DNA from 3 places in the Rossellomorea marisflavi genome. Region 2 is predicted to be linked to each of the others. Evidence: riboswitches for the same ligand, from Rfam matches in the RefSeq annotation. Region 2 holds a riboswitch; each other region holds the start of a gene.
The links. A riboswitch is a leader RNA that binds a small molecule or an ion and turns the genes downstream of it on or off. The one in region 2 is predicted to bind cobalamin.
Positions count from the first base shown of each region.

Region 1: another riboswitch for cobalamin. It lies ahead of K6T23_RS16470 (hypothetical protein); the one in region 2 lies ahead of K6T23_RS18045 (prenyltransferase/squalene oxidase repeat-containing protein).
Region 3: another riboswitch for cobalamin. It lies ahead of K6T23_RS12225 (ABC transporter substrate-binding protein); the one in region 2 lies ahead of K6T23_RS18045 (prenyltransferase/squalene oxidase repeat-containing protein).

Region 1 is NZ_CP081870.1:3,155,724-3,163,882, forward strand. Features, by position in the region: gene pckA (phosphoenolpyruvate carboxykinase (ATP)) at 1-618, shown strand, start outside; gene K6T23_RS16440 (lmo0937 family membrane protein) at 704-853, opposite strand; gene K6T23_RS16445 (GRP family sugar transporter) at 1,027-1,881, shown strand; gene K6T23_RS16450 (glucose 1-dehydrogenase) at 1,904-2,689, shown strand; gene K6T23_RS16455 (GNAT family N-acetyltransferase) at 2,998-3,786, shown strand; gene K6T23_RS16460 (biotin transporter BioY) at 4,122-4,676, opposite strand; gene K6T23_RS16465 (ABC transporter substrate-binding protein) at 4,778-5,704, opposite strand; gene K6T23_RS16470 (hypothetical protein) at 5,709-6,248, opposite strand; cobalamin riboswitch at 6,382-6,564, opposite strand; gene K6T23_RS16475 (hypothetical protein) at 6,693-7,025, shown strand; gene K6T23_RS16480 (YwqG family protein) at 7,300-8,112, opposite strand.
Region 2 is NZ_CP081870.1:3,447,721-3,455,879, forward strand. Features, by position in the region: gene K6T23_RS18035 (energy-coupling factor transporter transmembrane component T) at 1-22, opposite strand, end outside; gene K6T23_RS18040 (DUF4430 domain-containing protein) at 41-967, opposite strand; gene K6T23_RS18045 (prenyltransferase/squalene oxidase repeat-containing protein) at 978-3,071, opposite strand; cobalamin riboswitch at 3,233-3,426, opposite strand; gene K6T23_RS18050 (VOC family protein) at 3,738-4,085, shown strand; gene K6T23_RS18055 (hypothetical protein) at 4,180-4,323, shown strand; RNA gene ssrA (transfer-messenger RNA) at 4,407-4,770, opposite strand; gene smpB (SsrA-binding protein SmpB) at 4,896-5,369, opposite strand; gene rnr (ribonuclease R) at 5,471-7,819, opposite strand; gene K6T23_RS18075 (alpha/beta hydrolase) at 7,841-8,159, opposite strand, start outside.
Region 3 is NZ_CP081870.1:2,339,865-2,348,023, forward strand. Features, by position in the region: gene K6T23_RS12215 (adenosylcobinamide amidohydrolase) at 1-233, opposite strand, end outside; gene K6T23_RS12220 (FecCD family ABC transporter permease) at 230-1,288, opposite strand; gene K6T23_RS12225 (ABC transporter substrate-binding protein) at 1,251-2,201, opposite strand; cobalamin riboswitch at 2,307-2,488, opposite strand; gene K6T23_RS12230 (PadR family transcriptional regulator) at 2,656-3,210, shown strand; gene msrA (peptide-methionine (S)-S-oxide reductase MsrA) at 3,239-3,769, shown strand; gene K6T23_RS12240 (phytoene desaturase family protein) at 3,814-5,319, opposite strand; gene K6T23_RS12245 (glycosyltransferase family 2 protein) at 5,456-6,553, shown strand; gene K6T23_RS12250 (glycosyl-4,4'-diaponeurosporenoate acyltransferase CrtO family protein) at 6,568-7,062, shown strand; gene K6T23_RS12255 (C45 family autoproteolytic acyltransferase/hydrolase) at 7,070-8,152, opposite strand.

The DNA.
Region 1 (8,159 bases), 290 kb from region 2:
CTTCAAGCGATGGAAAATATCGTCGACCCAAGCGTTGCCGGTCATCCGAACACGATCGTATTCCTGACGGCGGACGCATTCGGTGTGCTACCTCCAATCAGCAAGCTTACAAAGGAGCAGGCCATGTACCACTTCTTGAGCGGTTATACGTCCAAGCTTGCCGGCACAGAACGCGGCATCACATCCCCTGAAGCAACCTTCTCTACCTGCTTCGGGTCACCGTTCCTCCCTCTTCCTGCCATCCGCTACGCGGAGATGCTCGGCAAGAAGATCGATGAACATAATGCCCAGGTATACCTCGTGAACACCGGATGGACCGGCGGGGAATATGGCGTCGGCAGCCGGATGAAGCTGTCCTATACGCGCTCCATGGTCCAGGCGGCACTTGAAGGGGAGCTCACCCACGTGGAGACCAAGACCGATGAAATCTTCGGGCTGCATATCCCCCATCATGTCCCTGGGGTACCTGATGAGGTGCTCCAGCCGAAAAAAACCTGGATGAATGAAGATGCGTACGAGTCAAAAGCGAAAGAACTGGCCTACAAATTCAATGAGAACTTCAAAAAGTTCAGCATGATGACAGGTGAGATCGAAGCAAAGGGCGGACCCCTCGTCTGATCTGGATATAAAAAGGGCCGGCACTCCTTAACAAGGAATGCCGGCTCTTTTATTTATGTAGGGACTCCGACACATCGAATTCCCTCTACAGTCCTTTCTTACGCCCTGTAATGCGGTTGAAGATGAACACGACGATGGCAATCACGAGCAATACGTGAATCACCGCGCCCCCAATTTTGAAAATAAGACCAAGAAGCCATAAAATCAATAAAATACCGATAATCGTCCAAATCATGATGTGCTGCACCTCCTTATTTATTCTTACGATTCCCTAAGCTCGCAATTTTAAAACCTCCCCCCTCATTCTTTTCACTCCCAATTGAAATTGGATACATACAATCAAATTCTCTGGCAAAACCTATCCAAAGAAGAATTGTGACTATTGCATTCAAGAAAGAGAGGCTTCTTATGGATATCTTTTTAGCCATACTCCCAGCAATATTCTGGGGTAGCATCGTGTTATTCAATGTAAAACTGGGAGGCGGACCCTACAGCCAGGTACTTGGGACCACCATCGGGGCGCTTATCCTCTCCTTTGGGATTTACCTTTTCATCCAGCCAGAACTGAATTCAACGATCATCATCGTCGGAATCGTTTCAGGTCTATTCTGGACCGTCGGACAGGTCAACCAATTAAAAACGTTCCAATATATCGGCGTGAGTAAAACGATGCCGATCTCCACCGGTATGCAGCTCGTTTCCACCGCACTGTTCGGCGTCATCGTCTTTCATGAATGGTCCACCACAACCACCGTCATCCTCGGCGTGATTGCCCTGATCTGTATCGTCGTCGGGATCGTCTTCACTTCGTATGAAGAGAAAAAAGGGAACGAAGAAGAATCGGGCAACTTCAAAAAAGCCATCCTCACCCTCATCGTGTCGACGATCGGTTATCTGATCTATGTCGTTGTGGCAAGGCTCTTCCACGTCGATGGCTGGGTTGCCCTGTTCCCTCAGGCGATAGGGATGTTCATCAGTGCCGTGATCTTGACGTTCAGACATAAGCCATTCAACAAATACGCCATCCGGAATATCATCCCCGGACTCATCTGGGCACTGGGAAATATGTTCCTCTTCATCTCCCAGCCACGGGTCGGAGTAGCCACGAGTTTCTCCCTTTCCCAAATGGGAATCGTCATCTCCACATTGGGGGGAATCTTCATCCTCGGTGAGAGGAAAACGAAGAAACAGCTTGTCCTGATCTCATTCGGGATCATTTTGATCATCATCGGAGGCGTCCTGTTGGGGATTGCCAAACAATAATGTCATTTGAGGAGGAAACAACATGTACAACGATTTAAAGGATAAAGTAGTCGTCATCACGGGGGGATCCACCGGACTCGGACGCTCCATGGCTGTAAGATTCGGCCAGGAGAAAGCCAAGGTCGTCATCAACTACTTCAAGGATGAAAAAGAAGCACTGGATGCGAAGAAAGAAGTCGAACAGGCCGGCGGACAAGCAGAAATCGTTCAAGGGGATGTGACGGTCGAAGCCGATGTCATCAACCTCATACAGGCCGCCATCAAAAAATTCGGGACATTGGACATCATGATTAACAACGCAGGAGTGGAAAATCCCGTCCCATCACACGAAATGACCCTCGACAACTGGAATAAGGTTGTCAACACGAACCTGACCGGAGCCTTCCTCGGCTGCCGGGAGGCCCTCAAGTACTTCGTTGAAAATGGGGTCAAAGGAAACATCATCAACATGTCGAGCGTCCACGAAGTCATTCCATGGCCCCTATTCGTCCATTATGCGGCGAGTAAAGGCGGCATCAAGCTCATGACCGAAACACTCGCCCTCGAGTATGCTCCTAAAGGGATCAGGGTCAATAACATCGGCCCCGGCGCCATGAACACACCGATCAACGCAGAGAAATTTTCCGATCCAGCTCAGCGTGCCGATGTGGAAAGCATGATACCAATGGGGTATATCGGTAAACCTGAAGAAGTCGCATCTGTTGCGGCCTTCCTCGCTTCCTCGGAAGCAAGCTACGTAACCGGCATCACCCTCTTCTGTGATGGCGGAATGACCAAATATCCTTCCTTCCAGGCAGGTAGGGGATAAGTAAAAAGGCTGGAACTCCATGTTTTAGTCATAGTAAAACCCGAATGCATTTGCCAAGATAAGGCGAATGCGTTCGGGTATTTTATTGTTTCCAGCGGTAAAGACTCCCTAAAGGAAGAGTCGCTGATGTTGAAATCCTACAGGCGTGCCGAGGAGGCTCACGGGCTACCCGCGGAAAGCGTAGTCTTACACGGAGATCATGAGCGGTGTATAGAAGTGGTATCTTATTATTTTTTCGAATTTTCCCTTTACTCTCCTCCCTTCTCTTGATATGATTACAAGAAAAAATTTACAGGGAGAGACCAAACATGATCAGACAACTGACCACCGAAGACGACTCTATCTGTCAGGACCTTATCACCCAGGCGCCTGCAGAGAACCTATTTATCATCGGGGATATCGAAGCCTTCGGGTACGACCAGGATTTCCAGAAGGTTTGGGGGGATTTCACCGATGAAGGAGTATTGCGCGGTGTACTCCTGAGATACAGGGAAAACTACATACCATATGCACCCGGTGAGTATGATGCAGAAGGATTTGCCTCCATCATCAATAAAGATGAGGAGTTCCTCTATATTTCAGGACTGAAAGAGATCGTTTCGAAGCTTGACCCTTTCATTTCCCGGGAGACGAAGCAGAAAAGGCATCTTCACTATGCCAAATGCACCCAAGGGGAATCACTCGATCAAAGTGACCTGTCCATGGTGAAAGAAGCGGGAATCGAAGACATCCCCGCCCTTGTCGAACTCCTTCTCACCGTTCCGGAATTCGAGCACTCCAATATCTCAGTGGAAAGCAAGGAGCACAGCATGAAAGCCGGTGCTGCCAGGAGCTATTACATTGAAGGGGACGGTCGTTTGGCTGCCTCCGCTTCCACTACCGCAGAGAACTCGAAATCGGCCATGATTGTCGGGGTCTGCACCCATGCCGATTACAAGAAAAGAGGCTACGCGAGTAAGTGCATGTCCAAGCTTGTGGGGGATCTTCTAAGGGAAGGAAAGGAGCTCTGCCTCTTCTATGATAACCCGGATGCAGGCAAGATCTATAAACGAATCGGATTTCATGACATCGGCTACTGGTCGATGTTCAGCTATTAAAAAGAGGCTGAGACGAACATGTTTTAGTCATAGAAAAACCCGAATCACTTGCCTACGATAAAGCAAATGATTCGGGTTTTACGTTCGTTTAATGAATATTCAAATTACATCGTTTCCAGCGGTTGATCGGAGTGCAAGACGAAGACTCCTGCGGGAAGAGTAGCTGATGTGAGACCCCGCAGGCGTGCCGAGGAGGCTCACGGGCTACCCGCGGAAAGCGAAGTCTTGCACGGAAATCATGAGCGGTATTAAGATCCTATACTGATCGTGTTCGGCATTAAAGGGGCCTTTTTTAGTTTTGTGCCCATCTCTTTCCTTTATTGTTCGAAAGCTCTTCAGGCGACTGCCGGCTTGATCAACCTGGCCTGCACCAAGCGATTGCGTACGACGATCCCAAGCCAACTGGCAAGGGCCGCCTTGATCACTCCTCCTACCAGGAACGGATAGACCCCTGCTGCCATCGCCTGGCTCCACCCAAGGTCTGCCACGAACTTCAACTGGATCGTCCCGAGAATCAGGGTCACGACCATCCCGACCAGATTGGCTACCATGGCCATGGGCAGGTTGAAAGAGGTTTTCTCCAGGATCAATCCTGTCACATAAGCCGCCGCGACGAAACCGAAGATGTACCCTCCCGTCGGTCCGACCAGGACATGGGCACCTCCGCTCATCCCTGCAAACACCGGGAGTCCGGCTGCACCGATAGCTGTGTATCCTATGAGGGCAAACGCCCCATAACGGCTCCCAAGAATCGTCGCCGTCAATCCCACTGCCAACGTCTGCCCGCTGATGGGCACGAGGGGCAGGGGAATCTCGATCTGCGCAAAGATTCCCGTGATCGCCGCAAACACCCCGCACTGAATAATCATTCTCAACCTGTCTCGATCCATTTACATGCACCCCTTAAAATATGTAAACTTAATTATATTATTAGTTTACATATTAAAAGCAAGTTTGAAAAGGCTTTCTTTTACACGATTATGATTGAATTCTAGAAAAGGTCCGGATAAACAGCCTTGGCTGTGATTTCGACTGCCTCACCGATCCTCGGGCCCGGTCGGGACATGACATCGGAATCAAGATAGATGACCCGTTCACCCTTCACGGCATCGATGGTGTCCCAGCCGGTCCTGGATTTGATTTCATCTACTGGATTTTCCACATAGTTCACTGTAGTCAGGATGGTTGCCGGGTTCCGTTTGATGATTTCTTCTTCTCCGAGCTTCGGCCAGCCCTCCTGATCGGCAAATACATTATCCACACCAGCAACCTGGAGGATCTCCTGCTGGAAGGTCGCGCTACCGGCCGTATAGATCTCAGGGGCTGGACTGATTTCAAAATAGACCTTTTCTTTTTCGTCAAGGGACTTGACCTTTTCCCCGACATCGGAGATTTGCTTCTTCATTCCTTCAATCACTTCGTTCCCCTTTTTTTGAGCCCCCATCACCTTTGCCACCTGTTCGATGTCGCCGTATACGTCGTCAAAGGTTTGAGCAGACTGGATGACGAAAACCGGAATGCCCGCATCCTCAAGCTGCTTGACTCCTGCTTCATCACCTGTTGTATAGGCAATCACCACGTCCGGATCCAAGGAAATCACTTTTTCCGTATTCACTGTCATGGAATCGGAGATGACCTCGAGATCCTCCACTTCCTTCGGATAATGATCGAATTCTGTCACCCCGACCACCTTGTCCCCTGCTCCGACTGCATACAGGATCTCTGTATTGCTCGGCTGCAGGGAAACGACGGTCTCCGGTACCTTTTTGAATGTGACTTCTTCTCCCCGGTCATCCTTGACGCTATAGGCAGTAGACTTTTCTTCTTTTTTCGTTGATGCTGTTTCTTCCCCGGCTCCACATCCTGATAGAATGAGACCGATGCTGATGAACAATCCGATCCATGCTTGTTTTTTCATCTCACTATTCTCCCTTGCCTGATTTTGATACTCCATAGGACTTGCTGATAAAAGGAATTTCTTTTACCCCTTCACCTTTATTCACATACACGGCCATGACAAACAGGACATTTGCCATCAGGTGCGCATATTTGAACAGCAGATTGTCCACTTTCTGTTCGAGGCTTACCTTATGAAGGGCCCTGACCGATTTCTTCGCTTCGCTCCTGCACGTATGAAGGACCGTCGCCGCGTAGCATCCCTGGGGAAGCAGGAACGTTCTGATTTCCTCTTCCACTTCGTTCACGTACGTGTCATACAGGTCGCTCAATCGCTGCAGATCCTGGAGGGTGATGGCCATCTCCCCCCGCACCGAACCATTCAGGTGATACGCCATCTCACAAAGATAAAGCAGATCTTCACGGACTCTCCCCTCTGTCAATGAAGAAGCCTGACCGATCCTCGTTGCCAGGGAATCCGTCCTGATCTCAAAGTCGACCGTCGACTGGGATTCCCTCATATACGGATAACAGATGTACCTGAAATCCTTTTTTCCCACATTCATCCTCCCTTTCTTCTCTTTTAGTGAATCACCGATCGTAGCGGAAACGGGCATAAAAAAAACCAGCCAAACGGCCGGCAATCATCATCAAAAAAGATGCATCAAGCCGCACCATCCCCTTAACTTCCGAAGAGCATAATACGATGGAAATCAGGCAGGTATCCTGGCTTGTGCATCATCCTACTTCAAGGCCCTTCCCGTTCAATGGTTGAACAGTGGGTTTTCCCTTGGTTCGTTAGCACTTACAGTTGCGGAAACAGCTCCGGTTTTTCACCGGATTCCCTTTATGCGCGAGCGCACCTGATTTCTGCGAAGGTCTATTCACTTAAGGACCATTATACCATGCGAGCCCCCTTGGGGTGTTTCTATTTTTTCAGATCCCTCTCATGAACCCGTCCGGTTCTGAATAGGAATGAAAAGGACAAACAAACAAGAAGGGATGATAGCATGAAATGGTTGATCCCACTGAGCTTCGTTTTCCTGCTGCTGGCAGGCTGCGGAAGTGAAGAAAAGAGCTACGAGTTGTGTGGATACGGGGATATGCTGGTGTTGAACGGGAAAGGATATGTGCTGCTGCCTGTGAAGAAGACGCTCACCCTCGACGGGAAAGCAGGGGTGATCAAGGAGAAGATCGGGGATGAGTTCCACCCTGAAAAAGACTATACGGCGAATCATCTGAAGAAGGGAACGGATCTTTATTATGTGAAGGACCACAGCACCTATCTCATCGCCAAGACTTCTGACGAACGATACCTCCTCTATGAAGAGATTGAAAAATGATGGACACGAACAGTGTAGGTTCTTTATGCCGCTCATGATTTCCGTGCAAGCCTTCGCTTTCCGCGGGTAGCCCGTGAGCCTCCTTGGCAGGCCTGCGGGTCTCACATTAGCTACTCTCCCGCAGGAGTCTATGTCTTGCACTCCAATCAACCGCTGGGACCAATAACATTCTTTTATTCCAAAAAAGGTGAAAACCCGAATTCAATCGCCTGATCGTAGGCAAATGAATTCGGGTTTTGCTATGACTAAAACATTTTTTGCAACCGGCCTTGTATTATGAACAATCCCAGTTATAGACCACATTGCCGAACTGTTTCTTCTTAAGATCTTCTTTTTTTATGAAGAAGTTGGCAATGCCGCAGTCACCCCACATCATGTCCACTTCATCATCCGAGTCGATTTGAAGCAGCAGGAGTGCATGATCCTGATTTTCATACTGACGCGGATCCTCCTGTGTGAAGCCCGGATATCCTCCGATCTTATGTCCGAAACCGCTCTGGGTTTCATAGAATTCATCCATGAGGGCGTCTGCCTCTTCACCATCATCGGTCATGGATTCAAACAGATCCCAGCTTTCCTTCCCGAACACCTTCTCGAAGCGGTAGTCGCCGGCGCTGATTGTTTCACTGGTCAATTCCGCCAGGACGGCACCTTCCTTCGTGACAGGGAAATACACGTCATCGGGGATTTTCACGAAAGAAAAATCGGATATCAGCTCTTCTTTCGGCAGGAACGGCTCTTCTATAAATCTGATGCGGAAATCCTTTTGGTCCTGCTTCTGGTCGATGTTCATTCCGTACAGATCATCATGTACCGAAATGAAGATCTGCAGAAGTCCTGATTCGGGATAATCTTCGAGCTTCGGGAGCTGACCGAAATTGATCTGGGCCAACAGTTTCATCGGGTGCCCCTCCCCGTCCACAGGATACTCATCCGCCTTCGGGAAATATGGATCCCCGGCGATCTTACTATCATAAGGGCCAGTTTTCCCTTCTTTTATATGTAGATGGACAGACGGAATCTCCGTTCCATCAAGTGCTGTACGGTAAGGGGCCAGCTTCGCTTGCAGGTTGACCGATTGTGCCACATTCATCTCCTCCTTGGAAAAAAAGCTTCTTTTTCCCATCATACAGA
Region 2 (8,159 bases):
GTTCTTTCAATCTGATTGTCACGTTGCGTACCCCTTTCTTCTAGCGGAACGGCTTGAGCTCCGCTCCGAGATCTTTCCCGAAGTCGATGGTGTAAAGCCACTCAATGCGATCTCCGTCTTGGAGGGGAACCACTCCTGCCCCTCTGTTAGGGAAGATCCCATTCACCCGGTACATCCAACCGCTGCCGGATCCCCGGTCAAACTCAAATAGGTTGTTGATTCCTTCTACATATGCATTCGCTCCTGTACCACCGCGGAACGACATGGGAATTCCTTGAGAACGTGTCACCTCGATGAGCACATCAAGGACCGTATCCCCATCCTCGATTTCGACTGAAGTCGGAGGGAGCACCGTACCCATTTGACTATCTGCCACAATGGAATAGGTGACTGTCGACGTCGCTGCCTGCTTTTCTTCCTTTTCAGGTTTTGGAGCGGGTGCAGGCTTTTTGGAAGGCTGAGGCGCCGGTGCCTTGCTTTCTGGTTGTGTTGATCCGGCACGTTCAGAGACGGAAGCAGCTTTGGATTCTTTTGGGCTCTCTGTTTTTTGGTTTGACTCTGTCTTTGCTTCTTTCCTTGATGCCGATGATCCTTGTTTGTCTGGCTTTCCTTCAGATTCAAGACGTTCCGTTGTTCCGTTTCTTTCTTCTTGTTGCTGAGGATCAGCCTTGCCGTCCTCTTTTGTGCTTTTAGTGGTTGTGCTGTCCGATTTCTCGTTTTTGTCTTTTTCCTCTTTCTTTTCTTCCTGTTCCTCAGTCTTGGAATGTTCATCGGTGATAGCGTTTGGATCTTTTTGTTTTTCTTTATCCCCGGTCACGGAAGCGACGGAGTTTTCGCTACCCGCCACTTGCTTACTTGTTGGTGCCTTTTCTTCTTCGCCGGAGAAACCATAGGTGACCCCGATTACTCCAAGAGTAAGGAAGAACACCGTCAGGATCGACAGTATGAGCTTACGTTGCTTCTTCATCGAACTCCTCCTAACCTTTTATCTCCATCTTCCTCTTCTTCCGTTCACCCCAGAAATAGATCGAGAGACCCGTGAGTAGAAGGAGCCCTCCCGCGACTGGAAGATACCATTCGTTCACTCCTGTATTGGGGAGCTTTTTCCCCGAAGAAGGGTTGGCTGCCGGTACAACAGTATCGTCTTTCTTGTTTTCCTTTGGAGACGAGCCCGTTTTTCCCTCATCCTGTGTTTTTTCTGGTTCATTTGTTTTCTCTTCCTCTTCCGTTCCCGTTGGTGCCGAGTTGAACACAGCGAATGTGCTCAAGTGATCAGGTTGTACACTGAACCACCCGTCGGAATAGTCCCCTCCGACATGGTCCCATTTTCCCGTATCGGCATTATAGAAGTAAACGGCGGTAGATGTGCTGTCCACCTCTTCTTCCTTGACGGCGAAGGACAGCTCTACGGCATCTTTCACATCATGAATGTTTTTCCCATCCTGTTTGATGGTAAAGTCGTACACGTTACTAAGAGCTTCCTTCATGCCTTCCATGCGCTGGATGGAGAATTCTGCTTCTTTTTTTGAGAACCCTTTCAATTCAGTCTTCATTTTCACTTGAGATGATTCCAAGTGAAGCGTCGCCCCTTTATTGACCATCGCACTCATGCTTTCATCCGGGAAGACGATGGTAACCGAATCGTCCGGGATCTCGATGATAATATCTCCCCCTTCCTTCAGGTTGCTGATACTATCCATCTCAATCGTGCCTTTTCCATCTTTCCATACAGGCTTTAGGGTCACCTGGTCCAGCAGCTTTGGCGGATCCTCATCTTTGGCTTCTTTTTTGTACTGGATGGTCACTTTCTTTGACACCACTTTTTCATTCTGATCTTGTGCGCTGACAATGAGAACATTCTTCCCCTCATTTAAGGAAAGGACAAACTCGCCTGATTTGTTGCCTTCAAGGGCCTGATCATTCAACTTCGCGTCGACTACCAAGGCGTTTCCTTCTCCATCCTTTGCCTCAGCCGTGACCGTGATCTCTGGCGTTGCAACAATCTCGCCATCTTTCACCCCTTTTATGCTAAGGGTCGGATCAGGCATGGGTGTCGGTGGTTCCGGCTCCAATGGTTTAGGGAATGAATAAAGCTTCCCCTCCCCTTTTAAGAATTTCTGATACGCAACGAGGGCCTGCAGGGCTTGCTCGGTCGCCATCCCGTTGGAATTGCCTGGACTGACATGCATAAATCCGCCATCCTCCGACTTGAAGCTCAGAAGGTGTGTGACGAGATTATTGGATCCTTTCGTGAATGCCTTTGACGTCGGATCAATCCCGTTCGACGTCAGGGCAATGATCACCTGGGAAGTGGCTTCACTTGAAGTCCCCCCGACAAATGGATCGTCAAATCCTCCGCTTGATTGCTGTTCTGCAGATAGAAATGAGAGCGCACGATCTACCGCTTTCTTCACATTCCCCTGGGATGTATAGGGTGCCAAGGCAATCAAGGCCATGGCCGTGATATCATAGCTCGGGCCCGACATGTATGCACTGAGTGACCAGCTTCCATCCTCATTCTGCTGCTTCAAAAGCTCATCAATCAGCTTTTGACGTGTCCACTTGGCATCTGATGGCACCTCGAACTGTTGGCTGTCCAACGCGATCAAGGCGAAGATCGGTCCGTTATTCCCTTGAAGGGTCATCGTGTCATTCCCTGGTGACACATCATGACTGTTGTAGATCTTTTCAATCAAGTCTGTGCCGTTGACAGACAATGGATCCAAACCGATTGCCGCCGCCGCAATCACGTGGCGTTCAATATCGGTAATCTTAGCGTATCTCGACGGATTGATGACCTGGCTATCCACCGATTCACTGAAATTATTCTGATAATAGGCTTCCGGCACTGGATATCCCGCTGTCGCAAGTCCTATGGCTTCCCACTCACTACTTACACCGCTGTCCAGAATGTGATTCGCAGCACCTTCAATGGTTTTATTGATTTCAGCCAGCGAAACATCCGTACTTGTCGCTGCCTCTGCGTGTCCAGACGGAATCCCCGCAACCGGCACACCAAAAAACAGCACAACGCTCAATACACTTGCCAACATTGCTTGAAGTATTCTCACTCACATATCCTCCCGTGTCCCTTATCCCCTGTACTAGATAAATAATATGTATATAAAAAAGCCCTGCTCTTCCCGAAAGAAGAACAAGGCTTTGAAATCGACGTGCACATACCAACCCCATGCATACTGATCCACCTCGCTTCACCTTTTACCGGAAGGCTCCACCAATACACATACAGGCAGGTCTCCTGACTCATGATTCATCGCTCCCTTCCGCCTTCCCGGACTCTAACATCCAGTGGCATTTCCAAAAGATCGCTCATCACTTACAGTGGCCGGACCGCTCAGGATTCACACCTGATTCCCTTTTAATCAGCCCCGAACCCGAGGCTGAACCAATATGCACCTATGAAGTTATATTCCTCTCCATCTTAATGGAAACATTCGCTCAATTCAATATACTGTTAATTGGAGGAATATCAGGAAATGGGGAAGGATGTTGATGGGTGGCGGGGTTTGTCGGGGTTTGTACCATTGAAAATTATTTTACCAATCTTTTTCCATGATAATGGTAGTCATCCCGATTTATATTAGCGCTCAGGGCGTCTCTTTTAAAAGTTCAATACCTATAGCCTTAAATCAATTGAATATGATGGAAGGAGTTGTGAATCTTATACCGAAATAACGTAGTAAGAGAAGTTATTTAGAAAGTGAGGATTCACAAAAATGATCAAAGGATTCGGAGGAGTCTTCTGGAGATCGCAAAACCCAGAGGCTTTGAAACAATGGTACAACAAGGTTTTAGGCTTGGATATCGGTGAATGGAACGGTGCAATCATAAAAATTGAAGGAAACAGTGAGACCATCTTCTCACTGTTTGACAACGAGGATGAGTATTTTCCGAAAGACCAACAGGTGATGGTGAACTTTCAGGTTCATGATATGGAAGAGGTACTCGCTCACATTGAGCGGGTCGGGGTCCCACTTGCGAAGGATAAGCAGAGCGGCGACTTTGGCCAGTTCGTTTGGATCAAGGACCCGGATGGGCGGCTGATCGAACTGTGGGAGAAATAGTCATTGAATAGCAAGAGGACTTGTTTCGACAAGTCCTTTTTTGTATGATTCAAGCCCTCATTCTTGGAGCATATTAGCAAGAGGGGGCGATGGCATGAAGGATAAAAAGAGCAAATCAGAAAACCGATCTGCATTGGATAAGGAAAGACAAAATCAACACGACCGAAACAATGAAAATGCCAAGGCGAGCGCTGAACTGGAACCACGTGCTCCTCGTATCAACACGAATAACCTCTAAACACTAAAAAAGCCATCCCTGAAGGAAGCCGGGATGGCTTGTGTTAACTATTTAAGACAAAATAAAACCACCAAATATGTATTTGGTGGAGACGGAGGGAGTCGAACCCTCGTCCAGAAATAACGGCACTTGTGCGTCTACGAGCGTAGTCGATATATTCGCGGTTTCGCTGCAGCTTATGCCTACCGACTGGCGTCCGTGCAGCTAGTCTGGTTAATCTCTTCCTTTGTCCTCAGACGGTGGACTCCGGCGTAGCCTACTAAGAGTGAGTCCCTTACCCTACCACATAGGCGATGGAGGGAGGAACAGCTAAAGCGCTATTACGCAGCTAGAGCTAGGTTATTGTTAGTTTTGCCAGTTATTATTGGCTTTGACGTTTTAACGTAGACGATCCCTACGGCTCGCAACCCAAGCTCGAACTATCCCTGTCGAATCCGTAACGTCCCCATATGAGGAAGAACGGGAAAGAATAAGTTCTCACTGGTTACTTATTCAATTGTTCTTATCGCAGTCAGTTTGCCCTGCGACACTATTTATTATAACAAACTGAGCGCCAAATGCAACTGGAAGGATCAGTAATTCCCTTTTTGCCTTTGGGCGAGCTCGCGCTGGATGGAGCGGTTGGCTTCCTTGCGCTTCAGATCTTCACGTTTGTCATATTTCTTCTTACCACGTGCAAGACCGATGAGGAGCTTGGCGACGCCGTTTTTGATGTACAGCTTCAGCGGGACGAGTGAATATCCTGCTTCTTTCGTTTCACCGATGAGCTTATTGATCTGCCTGCGGTGAAGGAGGAGCTTCCTCGTGCGGAGCGGATCATGATTGTACCGGTTCCCCTGCTCGTAAGGCGATACGTGCATGTTGTAGACGTATACTTCTCCGTTTCGGATGCGGGCGAAGGAATCCTTCAAGTTGACGCGACCGCCGCGGATCGATTTGATTTCCGTCCCCTGGAGGACGATGCCTGCTTCGAACGTCTCTTCGACGGCGAAGTCATGGCGGGCTTTTTTATTCTGGGCAATGAGCTTGCCTTCTCCCTTTGGCATGTGAATCCCTCTCTCTCTTTCTGTGGTGCCATTATCTCATAAATACACCAGTATGGGTAGGATGAAACAGGAGCACGGGTGGATTCCCATGCTCCTTATGCTTACTTTTTCTTTTTGCGTTTGCTTTTTGGAGCATTGTCGAAGAACTTTTTGTTCTTCTTTTTCTTCTTATTGTTCTTCGGCGGGCGTGTGGACCATTCGCCGCCTTCTTTTTTGTCTTTATCAGCAGGCTTTTTGCCCGGCTTGCTTGTCGGTTTACCTTTACGTTCCGGTCGGAATGAGCGGGCTTTGTCGTCGCGGCGACGGGTGCCTTTCATGCCGACGATCTCGAAGTCGATGGCGCGTTCGTCCTTGTTGACGTTTACCACGCGGACAGTGATTTCGTCACCGATGCGGTAGACGTTTGCCGTGCGCTCTCCGATCATGGCCAACTGACGCTCATCAAACCGGTAATAGTCATCGGTCATGTAGCTCACATGGACAAGGCCCTCGATTGTATTCGGAAGCTCGACGAACAGTCCGAAGTTGGTGACAGAGCTGATGATCCCGTCGTACTCTTCCCCGACCTTGTCTTCCATGTACTCTGCTTTCTTCAGCTCATCCGTCTCACGTTCAGCATCGACGGCACGGCGTTCGCGGCTGGAGGTATGCTGGGCGATATTCCCCATCTGTGCTCCCCATTTGTCGCGCGTCGCTTGGTCGACCTTTCCTTCGATCAAGTATGTCCTGATCAAACGGTGGACGATCAGATCCGGATAACGGCGGATCGGTGAGGTGAAGTGGGTATAGAACTCTGTTGCAAGGCCGAAGTGACCGAGGCTTTCCGGATCGTACTTCGCCTGTTGCATGGAGCGGAGCATCATCGTGGAGACAACCATCTCCTCCGCTTTCCCCTGGACGTCATCGATGATTTCCTGGAGGGCACGCGGATGGATCGAATTCGCAGAGCCTTTCACGATGAGACCGAAGTTCGTGATGAACTCGAAGAAGCGCATAAGCTTATCTTCCTTCGGATCTTCATGGATACGATAGATGAACGGCACTTCCATCCAATGGAAATGTTCCGCGACGGTTTCGTTCGCTGCCAGCATGAACTCCTCGATGAGCTTTTCGGCAACGGAACGCTCGCGCATGACGACTTCCGTCGGAGCGCCTTCTTCGTTCACAAGCACCTTCGCTTCTTTGAAATCGAAGTCGATGGCACCGCGCTTCTCACGCTTCGTGCGAAGGATCTGAGCCAGTTTCTCCATATCCTCAAACATCGGGACAAGAGGCTCGTACTTGCTTCTCAGCTCGTCATCTTTGTCTACCAGGATCTTGTTGACGTCCGAATAGGTCATCCGCTCAGCAGTTTTGATCACGCTCTGGAAAATCTCATGCTTTACGACTTCCCCGCTCGGTGTGATCTCCATATCACATGAGAGCGTCAGTCGGTCGACCTGAGGATTCAATGAACAAATCCCGTTTGACAGACGGTGGGGGATCATCGGGATGACCCGGTCCACGAGGTAGACGGATGTCCCCCGGTCGAATGCTTCTTCGTCGATCGGCGAGCTTTCTTTCACATAGTAAGTAACATCGGCGATATGTACGCCGAGCTTGTAGTTTCCGTTGTCAAGCTTTGTAACCGTGACGGCATCATCGAGGTCCTTCGCGTCGGCCCCGTCAATGGTGACGATCGTTTGATCGCGCAGGTCGCGGCGGTTCTCAAGCTCGGATGGATTGATTTCATCAGGCACTTGATTCGCCTGCTCCATGACTTCTTCAGGGAACTCGACGGTGATGCCATGCTTATGGATGATGGAAAGGATATCGACGCCGGGATCATTTTTATGCCCGAGGATTTCAATGACTTCCCCTTCTGCGCTCTTGCGGCCTTCAGGATAAGCCGTCAGCTTCACGACAACCTTATGTCCTTCCGTCGCACCCTTTTGGGCAGATTTCGGAATGAAGATGTCACTTGCGAACTTCTTATCATCAGGGATGACGAAACCGAAATGCTTGCTTTCGGTAAATGTCCCGACAATCTGATCGACACCACGTTCGACAATGCGGACGATGGTCCCTTCGCGTCTTGAGCCTGACGAAGCAGCCGATACCCGTACGAGGACGATATCCCCGTGCATCGCATTACTTGTTTCATTCGGCGGGATGAAGATATCATCCATGCCCTGCTCTTCCGGGATGACAAAGGCGAAGCCCTTGGCATGTGCCGATACTTTCCCTCTTACCAGATTCATTTTTTCAGGAAGACCGTAGCGGTTGCTTCTTGTACGCACCACCAATCCCTTCTCTTCCATGACGACAAGCGCCTTGACGAAATCCTTGAAGTTCCCTGACCCCTCGATTCCGAATGCTTCCTCCAGCTCTTGTACCGTCAATGGCTTGTAGGCTTCTTCCTTCATGTAAGAAAGGAGCTTATCCACATGCCCTTTAATATTTTCGTCCATGACATTCCCTCCTGATCGTGATTATACCGTCCAGTCCAGTTTCTCCAGGAAGTTGTACACATCCTCGTGAAGCTGCTCTTTCTCTTTATCGAGCGTAATGACGTGCCCAGACTCTTCGTACCATTTGATCTCTTTATCATCAGACTCTACGCTGTCATAGATGATATTCGCAGAATCTGTGTTGATCATATGGTCGTTCCGTGCCTGCACGACAAACGTCGGCGAGTAGATCATATCCACATTCCCACGCACATCGGCTATGAGCTCCTGAAGGGCCTTCAACGTACCCATCGGCGTCTTCTTGAACTCTTCCATTTCCTTTTCAATCTGGTCTTCGGGT
Region 3 (8,159 bases), 1.1 Mb from region 2:
GCTACCATACGGGCAAGCTCCTTGGCGTTGTATGCATTGATGGATTTTCCGGCAATCTCGATTTTCCCGTCCAGCAACGGAAGAAGACCCGTCATGGCTTTCAATAGCGTCGTCTTACCGCTGCCATTAGGGCCGAGTATACCAAAGAATTCCGATTCCCCGATGGAGAAGCTGATATCGTCGACGACCTTCCTTCCTTCATATCCGACCGATACGCGGTCTGCCTCCATCATATGGACGCCCTCCTTTTCTTCAGAAGAATATAAGCAAATATCGGGGCCCCCACTAGAGAAGTGATGACTCCGATCGGCAGCTCAGTCGGAGCGATGATGGTCCTCGATACAAGATCAGCCAGCACGAGGAAACCTCCACCCGTAAGCACTGATAATGGTAGGAGATGAACATGGTCATGACCGACAATCCTGCGAAGGAAATGAGGCACCACCAAGCCGACAAACCCGATCGTACCGGAAACGGCTACAGCCGCCCCTGTGAGGATGCTTCCGGAGATGAGGATCATGAGCTTCCTTTTCTGGACCGATATCCCGATGTAGCGTGCCTGATCCTCCCCGAAACTCATCCCGTTCAACTCTTTGGCATTGAGCAGCAGCAAAAGGACGCCGACCACGAAGAATGGCAGAACGATCCCCACATACTCCCAGCCTCTCATGGACACGCTTCCGAGTAGCCATCCGATGATTTGTCTCAATTCCTCCCCTGTGAGTGCAATCATAAGGGAGATGAAAGATCCCAGGAACGAACTGAAGATGATGCCCGTGAGGATGATGGTCTCCACCTTCATCGTCCTTTCGACCTTTTGAGCAAACCACAGGACGATAAAGATGGTCACGATGGAAAACAGGATGCTTAGAAATGGAAGGGTGAATGGGCCGATGAACGGGATTGTCAGATGGAAAAAGAGCGTCACCACTGCTCCCACTGATGCTCCGGAAGAAACGCCCAGCGTGTATGGATCGGCAAGGGGATTCCGCAAGAGACCTTGAAAAGAAGCTCCCGCAACAGCAAGGGAGCTTCCTACAATCATGGCCAACAGGACTCTTGGAAGCCTGATGGAATAAACGATATTAATGAACATCTGATCTACCTCTGGAGGAACATCTCTGCCAGTCATTTTCGCCCCGATGATCTGGATGATATCCAAGAACGGGACGCGGATTGTACCGACTGAGATGGCGACCAATATAGAAATGATAAGGAATGCAAATGACGCAGCGTAACTGATCCAAATTTTATTCGTTGAATAGCTCCGGATAGACCGCTTTGGCAATTTCCTCTACTCCTTCTACGATCCTCGGACCTGAACGGGTCACAAGATCGGTGTTCACATCATGCACTTCTTTACCCTTGACGGCTTGTACGTCCTTCCATGCGCTGCGGTCTAGGACTTGTTGGACGGCTTGCTCACCGTAAGTCGTGATGATGAGGTCAGGATTTTTTGCGAGTACGTCTTCTTCACTCACTTTGATCCAGCCTTCTTGATCTCCCATTACATTATCGGCATTGATGGTCGCAAGCATTTCATCCACAAAGGTATTCTTCCCGGTGGAATAGATTTCAGGCTCTCCGGACACTTCCACATATACGCTTTTCTTCTCTTTTACAGAAGCGGTTTTTTCTTTAATCGAGTCGATCCCGTCTTTCATGTCTGAAACGACCTTTTCCGCTTCTTCATTCTTCCCGACAAGCTTCCCGATATTCTCGATTGTTGTATAAACTTTATCAAAGCTCGACGCATCACGTACGACATATACAGGAATACCAGAATCCCTGATTTGATCAAGACCGGCTTTTGCTGATACAGCCGTGGATTCATGGGCAAGGACCAGGTCCGGTTTCATCCCTACGATCTTCTCGACGTTGAATTCCATTCCACCGATCTTCTCGATATCTGCCGCTTCTTCCGGATAGTTATCAAAATCGGTCACTCCGACGACGCTGTCTCCGAGCCCCAATTCAAAAAGGATCTCCGTATTACTTGGGATCAGGGTGACAATCTTTTCGGGTGCTTTCTCAAGGGTGATATCATCCCCGAGTGCATCCTCTACCGTGACAGGTTTGGATGCTGATTCACTGCTTTTTTCAGAGGTTTTTTCCTCTGCTTTGTTGTCTGTCGTTCCACATGCTGTCAATAATCCAAGCGCTAGGAACAGGGCTAATACGATCTTGATTGAATGTTTCAATCGTTTCTCCTCCTTATTCGTTCCAGGCGAAAGAAAAACATCCCTGCAACAGGGATGTTAGTGTAAAATGCATCAAGCACCGTACACCCTTCTATCCGCGTAGACGGTGTGATCAGAACATGGGCAGGTCTCCTGGCTCATGAGTATGCGCTTCCTCGCCTTCCCATTTCTCAGAAACAGTGGCGTTGAAGGAGCAAACCCATTTACAGTGGCGGGACCGCGCCGGAGTTGAACCGGCTTCCCTATTATGAGGCGTCAAGCGCCTCACCCATGATCGTTATGTAAGATTATCCACTCAGAATTATACACAAGTTTACAAGGATAGTGAATCTTTTTTCACATCCAGCATGTCGAATGCCGTCTTCTAAGGGCTTTGAGAATCCATTCGTGATATAATGGACCATATTGAGAGATTCATCGGCCCAGCGCGTCAACATGATAAGGAGTTTTTTTTATGTCAATTCGATATGCATTGCTCGGTTTATTGGCCAAGCAACCTCAGACGGGCTATGACCTGTTCCATACATTCAAAACACAGCAAATCTACTATTGGAGCTCTACCCACTCCCAGGTTTACAAGGAACTCGGGAAGATGGAAGAAGAACATCTGACCACTCATAATATCGTCTATCAGGAAGGCAGCCCCAATAAGAAGGTATACACGATTACCCCTGATGGAGAACGCCACCTGATCGAATGGATGATCCATACCAAGAGCAAACCAGCCAAGATCAAGGATGAGTTCCTGATCAAGACTTCTGCCTTTCACGTTATTTCAAAAGAAGAAGCCATCTCTCTCCTTCATCGGATGAAGGCGCACAACGAAATGGTGGTCACCGGGACCGGGCAGTGGAAGGAACAGACGTTTCAAGGCAAAAAACCCGGGTATGATCTGGTTGGAGAATATTTGACGGCGGAGTATGGAATCAGGTACGCGCAAATGTATGTCGATTGGTGTGACTGGGCGATCAAGGAGATTCAATCTCTTCCTGAAAATACGGAATCTTGACAACTACTATGAATTGGAGGACGAATTGATGGGTGCACATACACATTTGGCAACATTCGCAGGAGGATGCTTCTGGTGCATGGTGAAGCCTTTTGATGAGCTTCCGGGTATACACGGAATCGTTTCCGGCTACACGGGGGGGCACGTCAAGGACCCGGCTTACAAAGAAGTGAAGGAAGGAAACAGCGGTCACTATGAAGCGGTTCAGATCACATATGATCCCGACCTCTTCCCATACGAACGGCTGCTGGAGTTATATTGGCCACAAATCGATCCAACGGATGATGGCGGTCAATTCCAGGACCGTGGTGACCAATACCGCACGGCCATCTTTTATCATGATGAAGATCAGCGGATTGCAGCAGAAGCCACAAAAAAAGAGATCGAAGAAAGCGGCCGGTTTAAAAAACCCATCGTGACGGCGATTCTCCCTGCTTCCACTTTTTATCCTGCTGAAGATTATCACCAGGACTTCTATAAAACAAATCCCGATGAATACAAGGAAGACCGAGCCAAGTCCGGAAGGGACGAATTCATCGAGGAAAACTGGAAAGAATGATCACAAAAATGCCGCGTGGGTGTAAACATCCACGCGGCATTTTATTATCCAGTGGCTCTTCCGGCTTTCGCTTGTTCCTCGAGGATCAGCTCTGCTGTCAGTTGTCCTGACAATGAAACCATCGGGACCCCTCCACCTGGATGGGTCGATCCCCCCACAAAATATACATTGGACAAGATCCGGCTTTTATTCGGAACCTTGAAGCCTCCATTTAATTTTCGATCCGTCACCGTTCCATAGATCGAACCGCCATTCGACCCGTAAAGCTTCTGAATATCATTCGGTGTAAAGGTGTATTCAAACTCGATATGCTCCCTGAGCCCTTCTACACCCATGCGCTCCAGCTTGTTCAGGATCACTTCCCTGTATGCTTCTTCATGCCGGCTCCAGTCTTCTCCTTTTTTCAATGGAGGTACATGTGTGAGGATGAATAGATTCTCTTTTCCCACAGGTGCCTGAGAAGGATCTGTTTTTGAGGAAATCCCGATATAGACCGTAGGATCATCCGCCATTTTCTTTTCTTCAAAGATCTGATGAAATTCTTTCTTCGGGTCTTCACTGAAGAAGAAGTTATGATGAGAGAGATGGTCATACGTCTTGTCTACGCCAAGGAGCATCACTAGGCCGGATACGGATGGTGCATACTTGCTCAGCTCCTCCACTTCCGTTTTCGCTTCAGGCAGCTCACCGAGAAGTGACTGATAGGCTGGGATCGCCTCGAGATTGGATATGACGAGATCTGCAGGAATCACCTCACCAAGCTTCGTTCGTACACCCTCTGCGCGGCTACCCGTCGTCACGATATCCTCCACCTCACAACGAAGCCTCACATCGACACCAAGCTCACCGAGGAGTTTCTCCATCGCTTCTGCGATTTTATACATTCCGCCTTTGACGTAATGAACACCGATCCCCAGTTGAACGTGAGTCAATTGGGACATGATCGCAGGGGATTGATACGGAGATGACCCTACATACATGATCAAGAAATTAAACAGCTGCCTCAGGTGTTTATCCTTGATGAACTTGCGGGTGGCGGCATCCATCGACTTCATGGGATCCATCTCGAGAAGTTCCTTCACCCCGTGCATCATCCGCAGATCCTGAAGACCACTGATGCTTTTTTTGTAGAAGCTTTTCATCGTCAACTCATACATCTTACTGCCATAGGAGAGGTATTGAAACAGCTGCTCGGCATCATCAGGGGACTGCTTTTTGATCTCAGCAAGCAGGGTGGGCAGATCCGCTGACAAATCGATGACCTTCCCATCTTCAAAAAATGTCCTCCAGCCCGGATCGACCCTGACGATTTCAATATAATCATGCACATCACGATCCGCATGGGCAAACACCTTTTCCAAGACCCACGGCATGGTGAGGATCGATGGACCCGTGTCAAAGGTGAATCCTTTCCCATTCCGCTGGTTAAGTTTCCCACCAAGTCTTTCCCCTTTCTCCAAGATGGTCACCGCATGTCCTTCCGCCGCCAATCTGATGGCCGCAGACATCCCTGCAATGCCTCCACCGACAATGACTACTTTCCTCTTCATACTTCTTCCTCCTTCAATATCAGGTTTATCCGCTATCCATTCTAGCCAGTTTTCACAGAATTTAATCGACTAAAGGTATGGAGACGAGCGTTCATGACTAAAATGGCAGTAAAAATGACTGATAGAGGTGTATCAAATGATACTTTGGATCACTGCCATTCTTCTGACGTTCGTCTTATTCCCAAAGGTTCACCGATTGAAGAAGGACATCCATGTCCAAAAAGCATTTCTTGTGAAAAAATGTTCTGTCATCATACCTGCACGGAACGAGGAACTCACCATAAGCAGGCTTCTTGAAAGCCTCTCGACACAGCTGGCCACCCCCTTAGAAGTGATCGTCGTGAATGATGGATCAACGGATAGGACGAAAGAGGTGGCAAGTTCTTATGGGGTACAGATCGTAGATGCACCCCCTCCACCTGAAGGGTGGGCAGGTAAAACGTGGGCGTGTTGGAACGGGACAAAGGTCGCGCGTGGAGATACCCTGATATTTTTGGATAGCGATACATGGCTCGGGAGTTCGGGACTTCTCAAAGTTTGTGAGGCATATGAAGAACAACATTCCTCCGGCATCCTCACGATCCAGCCTTATCACGTGATGAAGCACAGTTATGAACCGTTCTCCCTTTTCTTCCAGCTCATCATCATGGCCTCTGTTCATTTTCTGGGCAGGGCTCGTGGGGGCTACGGTCAGTGCATGATCTGTTCAAGGGAAAGCTATGAACGACTAGGTGGTCATGAAGCCATGCGACAGGAGGTGGTCGAGCATTACACGTTCGCCAAGAAGGCTTCAGGAAGCGGAGAGAGGGTACGTGCGCTGAGTGGCAAGGGAGCGGTCAATATGAGGATGTATGAAGGCGGGATCAAACAGCTGATTGAAGGTTGGTCCAAAAGCTTCGCTTCCGGAGCGAAATCGGGACAAACACTTGCGACGATGATCACATGCGTGTGGATCGGCACCATGGTGTCCCTGCTTGCCCAGGGTTTCGACCGGTTGATGGAAGACCCTTATGTTTATATTGGAGGATATGGAATCCTCGCATTTCAGCTGTATTTGATTGCCAGGATGATCGGAAACTTTTCATTATTGGATACTCTTCTATTTCCGGTCCATCTGCTATTCTTCCTCCTTGTCTTCACCCTCTCATTCCTGCAGACGTTTCAAAAGAGGAAGGTTAAATGGAAAGGAAGGTATATCGTTCTTGATAAAGGGAAGGACGAAAAAATGAAATGATCCTGTACTATATCTTGGCTTGGTTGGTCATCCACCTCTTGTCGGCTTATGGCTGTTCACACCTGAAGGAGCGGAGCCTCCTTCGCCTTACACATATATTCAAACCGAGGGATTTTGAAGGAGCCGGTTGGTTCAGGGTCTTGGCGGTGCGGAGGTGGAAAAGCTGGTTTCCTGATGCGGGGGGATGGTTCCGTAACGGTATCTCAAAAAAGGAAATCGGTCTTACCAGGCATGGCGGCAGGACTCGCTTCCTCGCCGAATTGAACCGGGCAGAGCTGTGCCATTGGCTCCAGCTTATCCCCTCCCTATTTTTCATCCTGTTCGGAGGGGGGGTGATCGGGTGGTGGATGGGGGCATACGGGATCGCGTTCAACCTGCCCCTGATTCTGATTCAACGGTATAATCGAAAGAGGCTATTGGGGATCATGCAGGGTGAAGAACCGATCATGCATAGTTCCCTTGGAGTTGTGCACCTTAAGCATAAGGACCGGGGAAGTCCTCCACCATGAAACGCCATCAATCGCTCGACCTCCCCGGTTCTTTCTCCCTCTCCATGAAGTGAAATACCTCCGTCGCCGGAAATTTTCCGACGATTTTTTTTATGCGGAGCATTTCTCCCTTCAGCCACTTTGAAAAATCGATGGCCACACCCCGGGATCCGCTCCCCAAGCCCACGACGGCCGATAGGTTCCTGCAGTCGAATGCTATCGTATGGATTGTCCCGTTCCACTGCTCATAGTCTTTTTTAAAGATCCTGCTCTCTTCATGATGAAAGCTTTCGAATCCCCCTACTAGAGTAATGGGACCTTCCATCATGTCATTCAAATGCCCCAACCGCTCTTTGGACTCCATGATGTGGAAACGGTTCTCCGCCAAAAGATCAGGGGATTGAAAATGATTGGCACAGACTAGGCTGAAATCGGATTGATAGGATTGCACACCTCTCGGGCTGGCTTCCACAACTGCCGATTTCCCCCTTCGATCATGGATGGAATAATTAAAGCTTTGGCGGTGGGGAAGTTCCCTGAGGAGTGATACCGCTTCTTCCGTTGTGGCGCATGTATCAAGGACCATTCTCGCTAATGTCGTACATATGAGGCCTTTCCCTGGATTCACGCGATTGACGAAATGAAAGCCCAGGGCGAGACCTTCTTCATTCAGGCCGTCGATACGACCTATCCCCCTGCCCGAAAATCCGATGCTCGAATAGGCTCCTTCTGTTTGCGTCAAGAGCAATCTTCCTTCATAGGTTTTCGGATGAAAATCATAGTTACGGACATAGATCCCGTCTTTTGCCAGTGCCGAACATCCGGATACGGGCCAGTCTGCCTGATATCCTGAATACTCATGGACCGTTTCTTCCAATGACCAACCGATTCCTTCGGCAAACCCATTGATTTCCTCCCATAAAGAGGGATCATACTGCATGAAGAGATCCCTCACCTCAGACATTTCTGTCGCATAGGAATTCCGGGACTTCTTTCTTCTCTCCAGATGGAAACCGTAAAGGGGGGATTCTTTTAATTGATTTCCAAGGTCCACTCCCACTTCATAGGGCGTCCCTCTTGAACCGATGACACTTGCTTTGACCAATTGCATACAGGTC